DNA from 2 places in the Salibacterium lacus genome. Region 1 is predicted to be linked to the other one. Evidence: riboswitches for the same ligand, from Rfam matches in the RefSeq annotation. Region 1 holds a riboswitch; the other holds the start of a gene.
The links. Region 1 has a riboswitch for S-adenosylmethionine ahead of ACFSUB_RS02980 (methionine biosynthesis PLP-dependent protein). Riboswitches for the same ligand answer to the same signal wherever they lie in the genome.
Positions count from the first base shown of each region.

Region 2: another riboswitch for S-adenosylmethionine. It lies ahead of metK (methionine adenosyltransferase); the one in region 1 lies ahead of ACFSUB_RS02980 (methionine biosynthesis PLP-dependent protein).

Region 1 covers NZ_JBHUML010000002.1:417,910-425,900, reverse strand. The annotation lists gene ACFSUB_RS02985 (bifunctional homocysteine S-methyltransferase/methylenetetrahydrofolate reductase) at 1-1,114, opposite strand, end outside; gene ACFSUB_RS02980 (methionine biosynthesis PLP-dependent protein) at 1,146-2,252, opposite strand; SAM riboswitch class I at 2,351-2,458, opposite strand; gene ACFSUB_RS02975 (hypothetical protein) at 2,522-2,686, opposite strand; gene prsW (glutamic-type intramembrane protease PrsW) at 2,703-3,365, opposite strand; gene ACFSUB_RS02965 (asparaginase) at 3,465-4,439, shown strand; gene ACFSUB_RS02960 (YpdA family putative bacillithiol disulfide reductase) at 4,436-5,425, opposite strand; gene ACFSUB_RS02955 (hypothetical protein) at 5,457-6,008, opposite strand; gene ACFSUB_RS02950 (metallophosphoesterase) at 6,132-6,887, opposite strand; gene ACFSUB_RS02945 (hypothetical protein) at 7,204-7,434, opposite strand; gene ACFSUB_RS02940 (RecQ family ATP-dependent DNA helicase) at 7,458-7,991, opposite strand, start outside.
Region 2 covers NZ_JBHUML010000002.1:1,370,002-1,377,992, forward strand. The annotation lists gene ACFSUB_RS07745 (TIGR01212 family radical SAM protein) at 137-1,108, shown strand; gene ACFSUB_RS07750 (class I SAM-dependent methyltransferase) at 1,105-1,683, shown strand; gene ACFSUB_RS07755 (beta-class carbonic anhydrase) at 1,690-2,256, shown strand; gene ACFSUB_RS07760 (tetraprenyl-beta-curcumene synthase family protein) at 2,272-3,345, opposite strand; gene ACFSUB_RS07765 (alpha/beta hydrolase) at 3,348-4,154, opposite strand; gene ACFSUB_RS07770 (gamma carbonic anhydrase) at 4,284-4,802, shown strand; gene metK (methionine adenosyltransferase) at 4,948-6,156, opposite strand; SAM riboswitch class I at 6,321-6,436, opposite strand; gene ACFSUB_RS07780 (thiol-disulfide oxidoreductase DCC family protein) at 6,486-6,878, opposite strand; gene pckA (phosphoenolpyruvate carboxykinase (ATP)) at 7,056-7,991, shown strand, end outside.

The sequences.
Region 1 (7,991 bases):
CCGCCATTGCCATATTATCAATCCTCGGACTAGCAAGGGAGTTATCGGCCATTGTTACCGCATCTGCTCCTGCCTCATAGAGCGCTTCTGCGCCGCGTATAAACTTTTCCGTAGCCAGTTTTTTCGGAGGATCGAGCTCTACCATCACCGAAGGTCTGTCACGATTGACTACATCAAGCCGCTGTTTCGGCGGATGGATTCGTGACGCAGCCGGAATTTCCCGGGCAGGTTCCGGTGCAGCTTCCTTCTCTGTGATTGGAGTCGTGTTTTTTACCGCCTCTGCCGTCCAGGCAATATGATCCGGGGTCGTGCCGCAGCATCCTCCGATAATATTGACACCTTCATTTTTCAGATCAAGCGCCCGCTGATAAAAATATTCCGGGTTGGACTGATACACGAAGCGGCCGTCATCAAGATTAGGGAGACTGGCGTTGGGATAAGCGGAAAAATAGATATGTTCCATTAATGGAACATGTTCAAACGATTTTACCAAATGATACGGACCCATCCTGCAGTTCAATCCAGCCACCTCAGCACCGGCTTTTTTCAGTTCCTGAAATACCTCAGTGACCGGGATACCTCCATGCATAACACCAACTTCCCCGAGAGCAGCCTGGGCAATAATCGGCACGTCTGTCATACTCCGCAGCAGCCGGACCGTTTCCAAAAGCTCCTGCCCATCATAAAATGTTTCCAGCATGAAGACGTCCGGCTGTTCTTCAACCAGAGTCTGGATCTGCCTCAAGTAAGATTCAAGAATGGTATCCCGGGTAATATCAAGCGGCTGCACACCGGTTATTCCACCTACAGTAGCTGCTGCAAAAGCACGGGAACCGGCAGCTTCTTTTGCCATACGCATTCCCTGCCGGTTAATGCTTTCCACTTCATGATCAAGTGAATATTTTTTTAGTTTTACGTCATTGGCAGCGTACGTATTCGACTGGATAATGTCCGCTCCGGCATCCACATATTCCTGATGAACGTGCTGAATAACATCCGGTTCCGTCACATTCAGTGACTCAAATGAACCATTGTATCCCTTGTCATAAAGGTAGGTGCCCATCGCTCCGTCCCCTACCAGCACTCTTTGCTTTAACTCGCTGACAATATTCACTCCACGTCCATCCTTTCTTCCCGCTCCATGATCAGGAAAGGTTGTTCAGAGCCTGATCGAGATCGGTGATTAAATCATCCGCATGTTCAATTCCTACGGAAAAGCGCAGAAGCCTGTTGCACACTCCATTTGCCGTCCTTACTTCTTCAGGCATATCTGCATGCGTCTGCGTTGCCGGATACGTAATAAAACTTTCCACACCGCCCAGACTCTCCGCGAACGTAATCACCTGCAGATTCTTCAGAAGCGGATCCACCCAATCTTCATGCTCGATCCGGAAAGAAAGCATCCCGCCCTGTCCCGGATAAAGTACGTCTTTGATCTTTTCATGGTTCTCAAGAAATGCAGCAACAGCCCTGGCATTTTCTGTATGTCTTTGCATCCTGAGCGAAAGAGTCTTCATGCCTCTCATAAGCAGCCAGGAATCCATCGGTGAAAGTATGGTTCCCATCCCGTTCTGAAAGTCTCCAATGGTGTTTCCTGTTTTTTCATCTTTGGTGACAACAAGACCTGCAATGACGTCATTATGGCCGCCCAGGTATTTCGAAGCGCTGTGAACGACGATGTCTGCTCCTTCCTGCAGAGGTTGCTGCAAAAGCGGCGTATAAAACGTATTATCCACAATGAGAAGAAGATTGTACTCACCGGCCAGAGCAGATAATGCTTCAAGGTCCGCTTCCTGCATCAGTGGATTGGTCGGGGTTTCAATAAACAGGGCCCGTGTATTTTCATTTATCAACGAAGCAAAATCCTCCATGAATCGTGGATCACCATACTGAACTTTCACGCCCCAGCGTGTCCATCCTTCTTCAAAAAGCCTGTAGGTACCCCCGTATATATCCTGGGAAGCCAGGACTTCATCACCGTACGAAAACATGGAAAATAGCGTCTGGATAGCAGCCATACCGGAGCTGAAAGCAAAGCCCTGTGCTCCTCCCTCAAGTTCAGCTATCGACCGTTCAAGGATATCCCGGGTCGGGTTGCCCGTCCTTGAATAATCATAACCGGTCGACTGCCCGATACCACGGTGGCGGTAAGCGGTTGAAAAATATACGGGCGGATTCACCGCCCCTGTCTTTTCATCGGTATTATTGCCTATTTGTACAAGACTGGTTTCTACATGATGACGGCTGCTCATTTTGTTTCACACCTTTTCCAGAAAATTATATGTAAAAATAAAGAAAGGTCTTCTCCCGGATAAGAAGAAGACCTTTTTCCATAATGGATACTTACTTCTTCTCATCTGCTCAGGTAGCTTTCCCTGTTGGATTTAGCACCTGACCGGATTCCCGGCAGGCTGCTGAGATATCTTCGGGCCTGTCCCTCCATCTCTCTCGATAAGAATCTGTATGACATTGTTGTTATTAAAACCGTACACGATAACGACGGGTTTTGCAATAAACAATATTATTCAGGGGTTACATCTATGCGGAGATTGGATTCATTACCGCAAACGCATTGCTTGAATCCTGTTTCAAGTTCTCCTTTTTTGTTCGTCCTCCCGCGGAGTACATACTTCTCCCCGCATCCGGGACAGCGCACAATAACGCGGTAACGTGTATCAACCGCCATATTTTCCGCACCCTTTCTATGCTGTTTTTCCATCTGCCTTTTTCGTACGCGATAACGCAAACCACCATAAAAAAAACATAAACGGGACAATAATATATACTACATTTTCGTGAATAGTCAGTAAAATGTAATCATACAAACCGTGCAGGGCAATCGGTACAATAATGGAAAGCAGCATCCACAACAAATGCCGGCGATTCTCCTGCTTTTTGGCACTTCCCATGTAATACCCCATTACAACGCCGAAAAGGGCATGGCTGGACACAGGAAGGAAGGCACGTCCGAGTGCTGAGTCAATACCAAGAGCCATTAAGTACATGATGTTTTCAGCAGATGCAAATCCCAAAGACAATGCTGCGCCGTACAATATGCCGTCATACCTCGTCTGAAACGGTACAAACCGGTAAACGGCAGAATAAAGCAGGAACCATTTAAAAAATTCTTCCATTGCAGCAGCACTGCCAAAAGCCTTTACCCAGTCCAGGGTAAGAAGCGACTCCGCTTCCAGAGCATATTGAAGCACCATGATGGGAAATACAAGCAGTGCGCCTATAACAAACGCTCTTATAACCTGGATCAGTGTATTAGGTTCATATTCATTGCGGAGATAAAAGTAACTGAGAAGCGCAATGGCCGGGGCCAGAGCGGCTGTTATAAGCGCAATCACTTTCGTTCCCAACCCCTCTCATTCTTTTATCTTAACACGGTATTTTCAGACGGGAAAAGAGAGCTTATGATAGGATTACATTGCAGGACCAGCGAAAGGAATGATATGTATATGAAAACCATTGTTATTCTACATACCGGCGGCACGATCGCCATGCAAAAAGATACCGAAACCGGCGGAATTACGACCGGGGAGGTGAATCCACTGCAGCAGTCCATGATCCCGGGTACGGATACGTACCACATTATTTCGGAGGAACTTCTGCAGCTGCCTTCTCCTCACATGACGCCCGGCCGCATGGTCTCTTTATATCACGGGATGCAGGACCGGATTCATCGTTTTCAAGCCGACGGGGTTGTGATTACTCACGGTACCGACACGATGGAAGAAACCGCCTTTTTGCTTGACCTTTTTCATAACAGGGACGTCCCTGTGGTCATCACGGGCGCGATGAGGTCAGACAGCGATCTGAGTCCGGACGGACCGCTTAACCTTGCTGCCGCCGTACATACAGCAGCCGACGATCAGGCGCGCGGAGCAGGAGTACTTGTCGTGATGAATGAAGAAATTCACGCCGCAGCGGATGTTATGAAAATGCACTCTTCCAACGCAGCGGCCTTTCAGAGCCCCGAAACCGGTCCAATCGGCCGTTTCGTCAATAACCGTATCCATTTGAATCACCGCCCTGTGCACAGGCATGTGTTTCCTGCTGGATCGATGGATAAAAAAGTACCACTTCTCAAAACGTATACCGGAATGGAACCGGAAGTAGTCGAACACCTTTCTTCTTTTCCCCTGGACGGTATTGTACTGGAGGGGATGGGAATAGGAAACATCCCTCCCTCTATTACCGCGCCTGTTTATACTCTGCTCGAACGGGGCGTCCCGGTCGTTCTTACATCGCGGTGTCCAGGCGGTACCGTCGAGGACGTGTACAGCTATGAAGGAGGCGGCCGCAGATTAAAGGAAGCCGGCGTCGTGTTCACCGGCGGCTGGAGCGGCCCGAAAGCAAGACTGATGTTGATGGCGGCTCTTGAATGCTGCTCCTCCCGGGAGGAACTCAGACAATGTTTTGAAGAATTTTAAGAATCTGTACAGCTGCTTTTCTTGATGGATGATGCAATACGGTCTCCGTGGTGGCGCCCGTTTTCAATGAATATCTCATTGGCATCGTTTCCCGCAGCAAGTACGCCGGCAATATAAATGCCCGGCTCGTTTGTTTCCATCGTCATGGGATCGTAAACGGGGCGCCCGGTATCAGCCTCCACTTCCACCCCCATGTTCTCGAGAAAAGAATGATCAGGGTGGTACCCCGTCATCGCAAACACAAAATCAGACGGCACACTGCAGGATTGTCCATTTTTTTCATACCACACATGAGCCGGAGTAATCTCCTGTACTTGTGCTTCATAGACCATGTCCACTTTTTTATGACGTACCAGCGAGTAAAAGTCAGGGAGAATCCAAGGTTTGACAGCGTTTGAAAATTCACTCCCCCGGTACAACACCGTAACAAACGCTCCTGCTGACTCAAGAGCAAGAGCTGTGTCCACAGCGGAGTTTTTGCCCCCTATGACCGTTACTTTTTTCTGGAAATAGGGGTGGCTTTCCCTGAAATAGTGAAAAACATGAGGGTAGTCCTCTCCAGGAATGTTCATGATGTTGGGATGATCAAAATAACCGGTCGCCACTACGATTTTTTTTGCATGATACGAGGTTTTTGGTTGATTCCAGGGCTTTGTTTCCACCGCAAAATATCCGGATTCTTTCTCTACATTCTCCACCTGTTCATAAGAATGAATGCGGAGCCCGCTTTTTGCTGCAACCTGGCGGTAATAGACGAGCGCTTCATGACGTTTTGGTTTCCGTTCGGTAGAGGGAAATGGATATCCTCCGATTTCCAGCTTTTCACTTGAACTGAAAAATGTTTGATGAAGCGGGTAATGCGAAATGGCGTGGACCACGTTCCTTTTTTCTATTATCAGCGGGTCATAACCCTGCCTCTGTAAAGCGATGCCGGCCGCAAGCCCGCATGGACCTGCGCCGATTATAATTACATTTTCCGTATTCATTGTTATTACTCCTTGAGTATATATTCCTTCTCTATCCATCGGCGAGAAATGAAAGAGCATTCCTCTCCTGCAGCACAGTACCTCTTTGACGAATGGAGGCAGCGTCCAGACAGGATCGTTCCCCGTATTCTTCCATAAGCATTTCCAGATCTTTGGCAGCAGAAACGGGAACGTCTTCAAACAGCAGATAGCTGAAAGGATAAAAGAAAATCAGCGTGCCGCCTGTTAAAGCAATGGACCGTGCCTGCTTTGACAAAAAAATAAGATCCTCTCTGGCTGCAAACCGAAATAAAAGTTCTGACTTCCGGGCAGGGGAACCGCTGATTTTAAGCTTCCGGCCTTCCTCATCCAGGCATTCAACGATAAAGAGCAGGACGTCATCCCATGACCTGCTGATTTCTGCATGCAGCTGTGCATCTTCCCCGATATTGAAATGATCGCAAATGATTTGAAACAGCACCGCAAACAACATTTCTGATTGCTTCGAAGACCAGCATTCAACCGAATTCCCCTCGCTGTAAAAACGGTCCTCTTCGTGCAGACGAATCATGAGCCGGTCTTCCGGCAATGTATATAATTCCATTTTTCTCCCCCTGTTCTTCCCTCGTTTCCAACATAACAGAGCTTTCTGCCGTCATCTTATTCAAACGCCGGGAAAGGAGTGAGAAGAGATGCCGAAAAGACCGGGGGCAAAATATATTATTTGTCAGGACCGGGATTTCAGTTTGATGAGGTGCGTCTCAACCGGTGCACCGAGACGCATCGGTAGTTTTGTCGTACCGAAACCGCTGCTTATCAAAAGCGGGAAACCAAATCGATATTTCCATCCAGCGGGTTCGCCGGGGCTGAGGTTTCCAATACGTATCTGACCGCCGTGGGTATGACCGGACAGCGCTGCATCAATACGGCTTCTGTCTTTAATATGCCAAATAGCAGCAGGATCATGAATGGCGAGAAACAGCGGCTCCGTATCCGCTGTATGCTGCAGGAGCAGGGGATCTACGCTTAGTCTTCTGTCTCCTGCTCCTGCGACACGAACAACACTTCCGCCGATCTGCCAGGTATAAGTGCTGTTTTCCAGTACTGTTACACCTTCTTCTTCAAACAGCTGAAGCAGATGCCCCGTATTTTTTTCGATATCATTATTCCCCCACACAAAGAGCACAGGCCCGATTTGTTTCAGACGTCTAAGGTTACGGCGGATCCTTGAATAAGGCACGCCTTTTTCGAGCAGATCTCCCCCGATGATAACCAGATCCGCTTGTTGGGCTTTCCTGGTGAGAGACTCCGGAACAGAGCGCCTGTGGATATCGGAAATGAAAAACACACGTTTTCCTGCAAACGGCGCCGGGAGCGACGGTACAACCAGCTCTTCCTGGACAACATTTGTCCTCCCGGCATTAAACAACATCCACAGTAAGCAGGCACCGGCACATGCCGTCACATATTTAATAAAGGTCATTCGATGATCTACCTTTCTTTTTTGAGCAGCCTTCCGTCTTAAAGAAAGACATAGCTTTCTTGTGAGCGGTTCTAGTATAATGGATGTACAAAAATGATGTAACGGAGGCTGTTGTACATGGATTTAACGATATTTATGACAGGGACTGCATGTTTCGGAGCAGGATTCTTTCTATTATTATTTTTCCTGCTGCAAAAAAAACAACTCTTTGTCCCCTTTCTTCTTATGGGGGCAGGTGTGGTGCTGTGTTTTGCAGGACTTGTCTTATCCTCGCCGCTCACAGATTCCAAAAGCGCATCCGCCTTGGATAAAAGCGCTATAAATCAATCCACAGCGGAGTCAGAACGGCCAGCACAACGATAATCAGGAAAATAACGAGCAGCATCCGCGCCGCAGGGAAACGTATTTTCCATTTCATTTTTTTCGACGCTTTTGAATGGGTTTCACTTCGGGGCGGGAGAAAAGTGGATTCTTTTTCCTCCAGCTCCCGGTATTCTCTGTTTTTTCTGCGGAGACTCTCCGCCTGATCGTTATGTTTTGAGGACACAGAACTTCTCCCTTTCTTCCAGGCTACTGGTGTAGAATCCATTTCAGCCTTTCTTCCCACGACAATTCCGGTTCCTGCATCTTTCTCTGATGCTCCACATGCATCGTGTATTCCCCGCAAACGTCACAGCACGGGGTCACGGTGTTTTTATTATGTTCATCAAACACTTTAAGAAGTGCTGTTCTGCGGCAGCTGCCTGTCTGATGAAGCCAGTATTCTTTCTGATTAAGTTTCTGAAGTTTCCATTCCATACGCCTTTGTACAACAGACGAAATAAAGTCTTCTAGCGTCTGCGTGCGTGCCGTCTGCTGCCATTTGTGAATATAAAACTGGAGAAAGCGGGCATGAACTTCTTCCACCCCGTATTTTTCCATAAGAAACCGGCTTGTTGTCGATTCCGGCCTGTCCGGGTCCTGGCTTACCATCCTGATTTCTTCCCCGGAAGGAAATTCGTGCTCAAGCATTCTTCTCGGGAGCATGCCGTCAGCCGCGTCATGCAGGACAAGAGAAAGACTTTGTCTGCCGTCCCGGCCTGCTCTGCCGATTTCCTGCATGAA
Region 2 (7,991 bases), 950 kb from region 1:
CAACATATTACCTATCTTACCATATTACACGCCCGTCTTGAAGAAGGCAAACGGGACCGTATTGGTGTCTGTTTGGATGTTTTCATAAATCATGCTAAAATACAAAAGTATAGCGTGTAGAAGGAGAGATTCAATCATGACGCTGAATGAACAGGACCAATCCCCCTTGAAGTGGGGAGAAAAACGTTATCATACATGGAATCATCACCTGCGCAGTCATTTCGGTGAAAAGATTTTTAAAATTCCTCTCGATGGAGGCTTTACGTGCCCAAACCGGGACGGCAAAGCAGCGTCGGGCGGCTGCACCTTCTGTTCGGCCCGGGGATCCGGAGATTTCGCAGGTGACCGGCGTGATGATCTGGTAAAACAGTTTCACGAGATCAAAGACCGGATGCACAAAAAATGGAAAAACGGAAAGTATATCGGTTACTTTCAGGCATTCAGCAATACGTATGCCCCCGTGGAAGAGCTTCGTGACATGTTTGAAGTTATTCTTGAACAGGACGGGGTTGTCGGTCTCGCCATAGCGACCAGACCTGACTGCCTGCCCGATGATGTCGTCGAATACCTGGCTGAACTGAACGAACGCACCCACCTCTGGGTTGAACTCGGCCTGCAGACCGTTCACGAAAGTACCGCCGACCTTATTAACCGGGCCCACGACTTTGAATGCTATAAAGAAGGAGTGAACAAACTCCGCGCCCACGGCATCCGCGTCTGTTCCCACATCATTGACGGACTGCCGCAGGAATCCTACGAAATGATGAAGGAAACGGCGGCTGAAGTGGCAAAACTCGATGTACAAGGCATTAAAATCCACCTGCTGCATCTGCTGAAACACACCCCGATGGTTCATCAATATGAGCAGGGGCTGCTTGAGTTCATGGACATGGAAGAATACGTGAATCTTGTCGTTGACCAGATTGAACTGCTTCCGCCTGACATGGTCATTCACCGCTTGACCGGGGACGGCCCTGCCGACCTGCTGATCGGGCCGATGTGGAGCCTGAACAAATGGGAAGTTCTAAATGCCATCGATGCGGAACTTGAGCGCCGTAACAGCTGGCAGGGAAAATATCACCAGCCGGAGGCAGCCCTTTCACGATGACAATGCCCGATGTGCTGACATTTGCCAAAGAATGGATGGAGAGGGTGCTCGAAAACGGAGATACAGCCATTGACGCCACCGCAGGCACCGGGCGGGACACCCTTCATCTTGCACATTGCGTCGGCAGCGGCGGACATGTATTCAGTTTTGATATTCAGACAGAGGCACTGGAACAAACAAAACAACGCCTTGACAAACATCTTCTCTATGAGCGGACAACCCTTATAAACAAAGGTCATGAGCACGCAGCGGCACAGATCCCTGCGGACCACCGGAAAAAACTGAAAGCAGCCGTCTTTAACCTCGGTTATCTTCCCGGGGGTAATAAAACAATCACCACCCGGACGGAAACGACGATACAAGCCATCTCACAGCTGCTGGATATCATAAAACCCGGAGGTCTTCTTTTTGTCGTCGTGTATCCGGGACATCCCGAAGGCAGAATGGAAAAAGATAAACTCGAAGAATACGCTGCCGCCCTGCCTCAAAGAGATATACAGGTGCTGCGCTATGAATTTATGAATCAAGTGAATCATCCCCCATTTTTATTCATTTTTGATAAAAGACAGGAGTGAGTATATATGACAATCATTGATTCCATGCTTTCTTTTAATGAAAAATTTGTAGAAGGAAAAGAGTACGAACCCTTACAGACGTCCAAGTTTCCGGATAAGAAAATTGTTATTTTGACGTGTATGGACACTCGGCTCGTTGAGCTGCTCCCCAGAGCATTAAATCTGAAAAACGGCGATGCCAAAATCATTAAGAATGCCGGGGCCATGGTAACAGACCCTTATGACAGTATCATGCGCAGCATCATTGTCGCCCTTTATGCCCTAAAAGCCGACGAAGTGGCTGTGATCGGGCATTACGGATGCGGCATGACCGGTTTAACGTCGGATGATATTTTCAGCCAGGCAGAGTCCCGCGGCGCCGATACAAGCCGGCTCCAGGAAGCAGCCTACGCCGGGGTGGATCTGGACAAATGGATGCATGGGTTCACAGACGTCGAAGAGAATGTCAGAAACAGTGCCGGTATCATCCGGAACCACCCTCTCCTTCCGGCAGATACTCCGGTCCACGGGCTGGCCATCTCCCCCGAAACAGGAGAGCTCACCGTTATTGAAAAAGCAGCCGCTTCCTCGTGAAGCCGCTGCTTTTTTTTACCCGTATATTGATTTGGAATTCCGCCGGTAGATCCAGGTGTTAATGTAAAAGAACGCTGCCGGCAGCCCCCCGAAACGGATGAAACGTTTCGCCGTTTGTTTCATCGACGGTTCCGTCTGCACCTTTTCATCCGCCAGATAAATCGCGAACAATCCTTTCACAATCAGCGAATGGAAGCCCGCATCCGGCAGTTTCCGCACTTTTTTCTCCGCTTCTTTTTTAAAGTAGCGGATCCGTTCCACCATTTCTTCTTCGTCTTCATACTGCGCACAGAAATTAAGTTCATCATCAGCAATGTCTTCCTGTTGATCAATAAAGTAATCCAGTAAAATATGAACGCCCTGCACGTACGGAAAGTAAGCCGATTTGATGGACCGGGCCTGGACGTCTGCCAGGTGGGATCTGGCGGCGTAAGCTCCGAGTGCGTAGATTCCAAGTGTAGAGCCGGTACAGGCATTGAATTCGTACCACCGGATATCAGGAAAGTCCTCTTTGACTTCATCGAACCAGGCAGTTAACCTCGGTACACGCTCTTCTTTTTGAACATGCTTATGAACCTGAAGAGTCCTGTAGTAATGAGATAATTCCTCCATGTACTCTTTCACATTCCAAAAGCCGGGAAATATCACAAGATGAGACTGGCAGGTTTCTACTAATTCCTTCAAATAACCCCCGTCGTCCTGATCATCCCGGTAAAAATAATAGTTCTCCACCTCACGTCCCGGTTCAAGCGCATGTTGCAGCGCTTTGTGAAGCATATGAAAATCATCAGGGTTCTGGGACTCACTCCAGTCACAAAGGCCGTCCAGATAATCGCAGATCGTCTGGTAGGCAATAATGAACTGAAGCACATTCTCTCTCCTGCTTTCCGGGGCAAACATGGCATACACCCCGCCGCCTTCACAATGAAAGGCTTTATTCTCAATGCTTATCAAGGCCTGTCTCTTCAGTTCCGGATTCGGTATCTGTTCCGCTTTTTCCCGCCACTGTCCCAGCAGGCGGTGCACCTCCGGAATAACTTCCCGGTAGATGCTGTACATCATGGTCCATGGCGTCGCTGGTACTTTCATAGTCATCCTCCTTCTTCCTGCATCGTCTTTTCAAGGCGTTGTTCCACAAAGTGCATCAGGAAGCTGAATACGTCTTCGCGCTCAGGCTCATGAAGCAGCTCATGATACAACCCTTTCCATTCCCGGTACGCACAATCTGAGATGTGAAGCTGGTTGAACCAGCGCCGTACCGAAAACCTATCTACAATATAGTCTTCACCAGCCTGCATCACCAGAGTGGAAACATCCGGATAATAATCCGGATAAAGTTGAGCCTGTTTTACAGCCTTCGTTAACTCCCGGTACCACCGGAGTGTTACCGTCGGTACGATTAAGTCGTCCTGCCTGAATGCCGCCCTTGTCTCTTCATGTCTGGTGAGGAGCTCTGCTGTAATCCCTGATTTGGCCCTGAACGAAGGAGTCACGTGGTGCATCATTTTCGCGGCGAGTTCCACCCCTCTTTTTGGGGAATCCGCCAGCCCGAGACACGGAGAGGAAAGAATAACTCCCTGAACCGGCAGGTATTTTTCCATCAATGTCCGTACTGCAATCAACCCACCCAGGCTGTGTCCGAAAAGAAATACCGGAACATCAAGAGCAGCTGCCTCTTTATACCAGTTGTACACAGCGTCTATGTACTGATCAAAACGGTCAATGTGACCTCTTTTTCCTCTTGTTTTCCCGTGTCCCGGCAGGTCACCGGCAACGACATGAAAACCCCGGGTGTTCAGACGATTGATCCATTCCTGGTAACGGCCGTGATGTTCACCGACTCCATGTATCAGCACTATGGTACCGCGTGGTTTTTCCGTTAACCATGTGTTTATCATCTTATTTGTTCCTGCCTTTCCGTCGCTGCATCGAACTCGAACAATCCCTGCACTATCCATTTTACTATGATTTTTGCTAAACTTACATTAAAGTAAGTAAAATTTTATGAAAGATTAGGAGGTTCCGCCATGCTCTATGATTATAAAGGAAAATTTCCAGAGATCGCAGATTCCGCTTACACAGCCGATTATGTGACCATCACCGGTGATGTGAAAATCGGCGAAGAATCAAGTGTTTGGTTCAACACCGTGATTCGTGGAGATGTTGCTCCCACCATCATCGGTAACGGGGTCAATATTCAGGATCAATCCGTTCTCCATCAGAGTCCGAAGAACCCCTTGATTGTTGAAGATGACGTTACCATCGGCCACATGGTCATCCTGCACAGTGCTATCATACGAAAAAACGCGCTGATCGGGATGGGGGCCAAGATTCTGGACCGTGCAGAGATCGGTGAAGAAGCTTTCATCGGTGCCGGTTCCCTTGTACCGCCTGGAAAGGTGATCCCACCGCGCACTCTCGCCGTCGGAAGTCCTGCCAGGGTGGTCCGTGACCTGACCGATGAGGACCTGAACGAGATGCACCGTATTCAGCAGTCCTATGTAGAAAAAAGCAGATACTACAAAGAATTAGCGTCTGATTCCTGAACCGTCATTCCTTTGTCTGCCGTCTGCTCTCTTTGTTTAAACAAATGCCGTATAAAGAATCCGGACGCTGCCGCATTCCAATAGAGAATGTCATCTACACGTCCGGATTTTTATCTGTGTATTCTTTTCATACAGGCTTATTTTTTCATTTGTTCTGCGCGGCCTGTTCTTTCAGTGCTTCCGCCTTATCAACGGCTTCCCACGGCAGTTCAACATCTGTTCTGCCAAAATGACCGTAGGCTGCAGTCTGCCGGTAAATCGGCCGGCGCAGATCGAGCATTTTTATAATGCCTGCCGGTCGGAGATCAAAGTTGTTGCGGACAAGCTCAGCCAGAATCTCTTCGGACACTTCCGCCGTACCAAACGTCTCCACCGAGACGGACACAGGACGTGCCACGCCGATCGCATAGGCAAGCTGCACTTCACATTTTTCGGCAAGCCCCGCCGCAATAATATTTTTAGCAGCATAACGGGCGGCGTAAGATGCGGAACGGTCCACTTTTGTCGCATCTTTTCCGGAAAAAGCCCCGCCGCCGTGACGGGCATAACCGCCGTACGTATCAACGATGATTTTTCTGCCGGTCAGTCCGGCATCTCCCTGCGGACCGCCGATTACAAAGCGGCCGGTTGGATTAATAAAATAGTTCGTCTCTTCATCAAGAAAGTGTTCCGGAACGACTGGTTTAATAACCTGTTCTTTCAGGTCCTTGTCGATCTCGTCCAGCGGTATATCGGCATGATGTTGCGTTGAAATAACGATTGTCTCCACCCGCAGCGGCTTCCCGTCTTCGCCGTATTCGACCGTCACCTGGGTTTTACCATCCGGGCGCAGGTAAGGAATCGTTCCATCATTGCGTACTTCGGTCAAGCGGCGTGCCAGTTTGTGTGCCAAAGAAATCGGGAGCGGCATCAGTTCCGGCGTTTCATTATCAGCATAGCCGAACATCAACCCCTGGTCACCGGCCCCGATTGCCTCCAGTTCTCCTTCGGTCATATGCCCTTCTCTAGCTTCCAGCGCACGGTCCACTCCCTGGGCAATATCCGACGACTGCTCATCAATCGATGTCAAAACAGAACACGTTTCATGGTCAAAACCATATTTGGCTCTTGTATACCCTATTTTCTTCAGCGTTTCGCGGACAATACTTGGAATATCCACGTACGTTGACGTGGTAATTTCCCCTGCTACCAGTACGAGTCCTGTATTCACGACCGTTTCGCATGCTACCCGGGCATTCGGGTCTTTCGATATGATTTCATCCAGAATGGCATCGGAGATTTGATCACAGATCTTGTCCGGATGACCTTCTGTTACTGATTCTGATGTAAATAAACGTCTTCCATCCGTAGACACGTGTACTGCCTCCTCTTCGTATTAGATCGTTACGGCACTCATTCCCTATGTTCTTACATCTCCAAGACGAGCAGGCGTAAACAGTGTTTCTTTATCTCATGAAAACATAAAGACCCCTTTTCCATGGCGAGGAAAAGGGGTCTTGATCCGTTCACCTTTTTCGCCTCTTATCTTCCAAGACGTTATTCCGTCTTTCCAGGTTAGCACCTTTGCCTCCTGCAAGAGGAGGATGGTTGCCGGGCTTCAAGGGGCCTGTCCCTCCACCAGCTCGGGATAAGAGTATCCGTTCAACAGTTATAGTACCTTACAACAAGATTTCTGTCAAATAATCAGCGCTTGATACCGCAGGTTCCGGACTCGCACGCTGCTCCTGAGAATGTATGGCGGTTGCGGGCAACAAGCCGGTACAGTGTTTCCCCGATCTGATCCGATCCGGGCAGGTGAAATAACGGAGCCACCCACTTTCCGGCCGGAAGCAGCTGTACGATCCGCTTCACCGCTGCAAATCCGGTATAAAGGTACGTATTATTTTCCAGAAGATGCATGGCTTCCTGTACATTCCTCCCTTTTAATAGTGGATACTTTTCCAGTGTATCGGGATGTTGAATATCGAGCCACGTGATCATACCTGCAGGATCTCTTTTATCGATGATGCGTTTGGACTCCCGGCAGATGCCGCAGCTTTGATCGTAAAAGACGACGATGGAGGACAAGTTATTCATAAAGAACCCTCCTGTTTTGTTTCATTATAGTATAACATATTTCTTCCCTCTGCCCGTTCCTTTTGAAACAAAGAAAAGCATAACATTTTTGAATAAAAAGTATAGACTGATTATCTAAATGTGTTATACTAATTCGTAACAAAAACAATATTCTGATAAAAGAAAGGATTTTCCGCCATGATGTCGTCCCGTTTTTCCACCCCTTTAACCCGTTTGATGGAAGGAAGGAACGTCAATATTGACCTTCCTGTGTCCCGTTTAATCGAAACGTCCCTTTCCCGGGGAGAAGGAATGCTCACTTCAAACGGTGCCCTTTCTGTCGCGACAGGTGAGTATACCGGACGGTCCCCCAAAGATAAATTTATCGTTCATGACAGCGTTTCCGCGGAAAAAGTGGATTGGGGAGAGGTCAACCGGCCGATCAGCAGGGACGTGTTCTCGTCCTTGTATGATCAGGTTCTCCATCACCTGGAAAATAAAGAAGAACTGTTTGTCACAAACGGGGCAGCAGGAGCGGACGCTTCCTACCAGCTTCCAATCCTGGCTGTCAATGAGTTCGCCTGGCACAACCTGTTTGCCCGTCAATTATTTCTGCGTTCCGGGGGACCGGACCGTGATACAGGTATGGAACCTTTCACTATTATCAGCGCCCCGCAGTTTAAGGCCGATCCTGAACGGGACGGCACCGATTCGGAAACCTTTATCATCCTCTCATTTGAAGAACGGGTTATACTAATCGGAGGAACGGAATACGCCGGAGAAATGAAAAAATCGATTTTTTCCGTTATGAATCACCTTCTTCCAGAGCAGAATGTTCTGCCTATGCATTGTTCTGCCAATGTTGGAGAAGAAGGAGATACCGCCCTTTTCTTTGGGCTGTCGGGTACGGGGAAAACGACATTGTCAGCCGACCCAAACCGGCATTTGATCGGTGATGATGAACACGGCTGGTCGGACAACGGCATTTTTAATATCGAAGGCGGCTGCTATGCCAAATGCGTGAATTTATCAGAGAAAAAAGAACCGCAGATCTGGAATGCGATTCGTTTCGGGGCTGTGCTTGAAAATGTTCATGTCGACTCCGAAACCGGTGCTCCTGATTACACGCACACT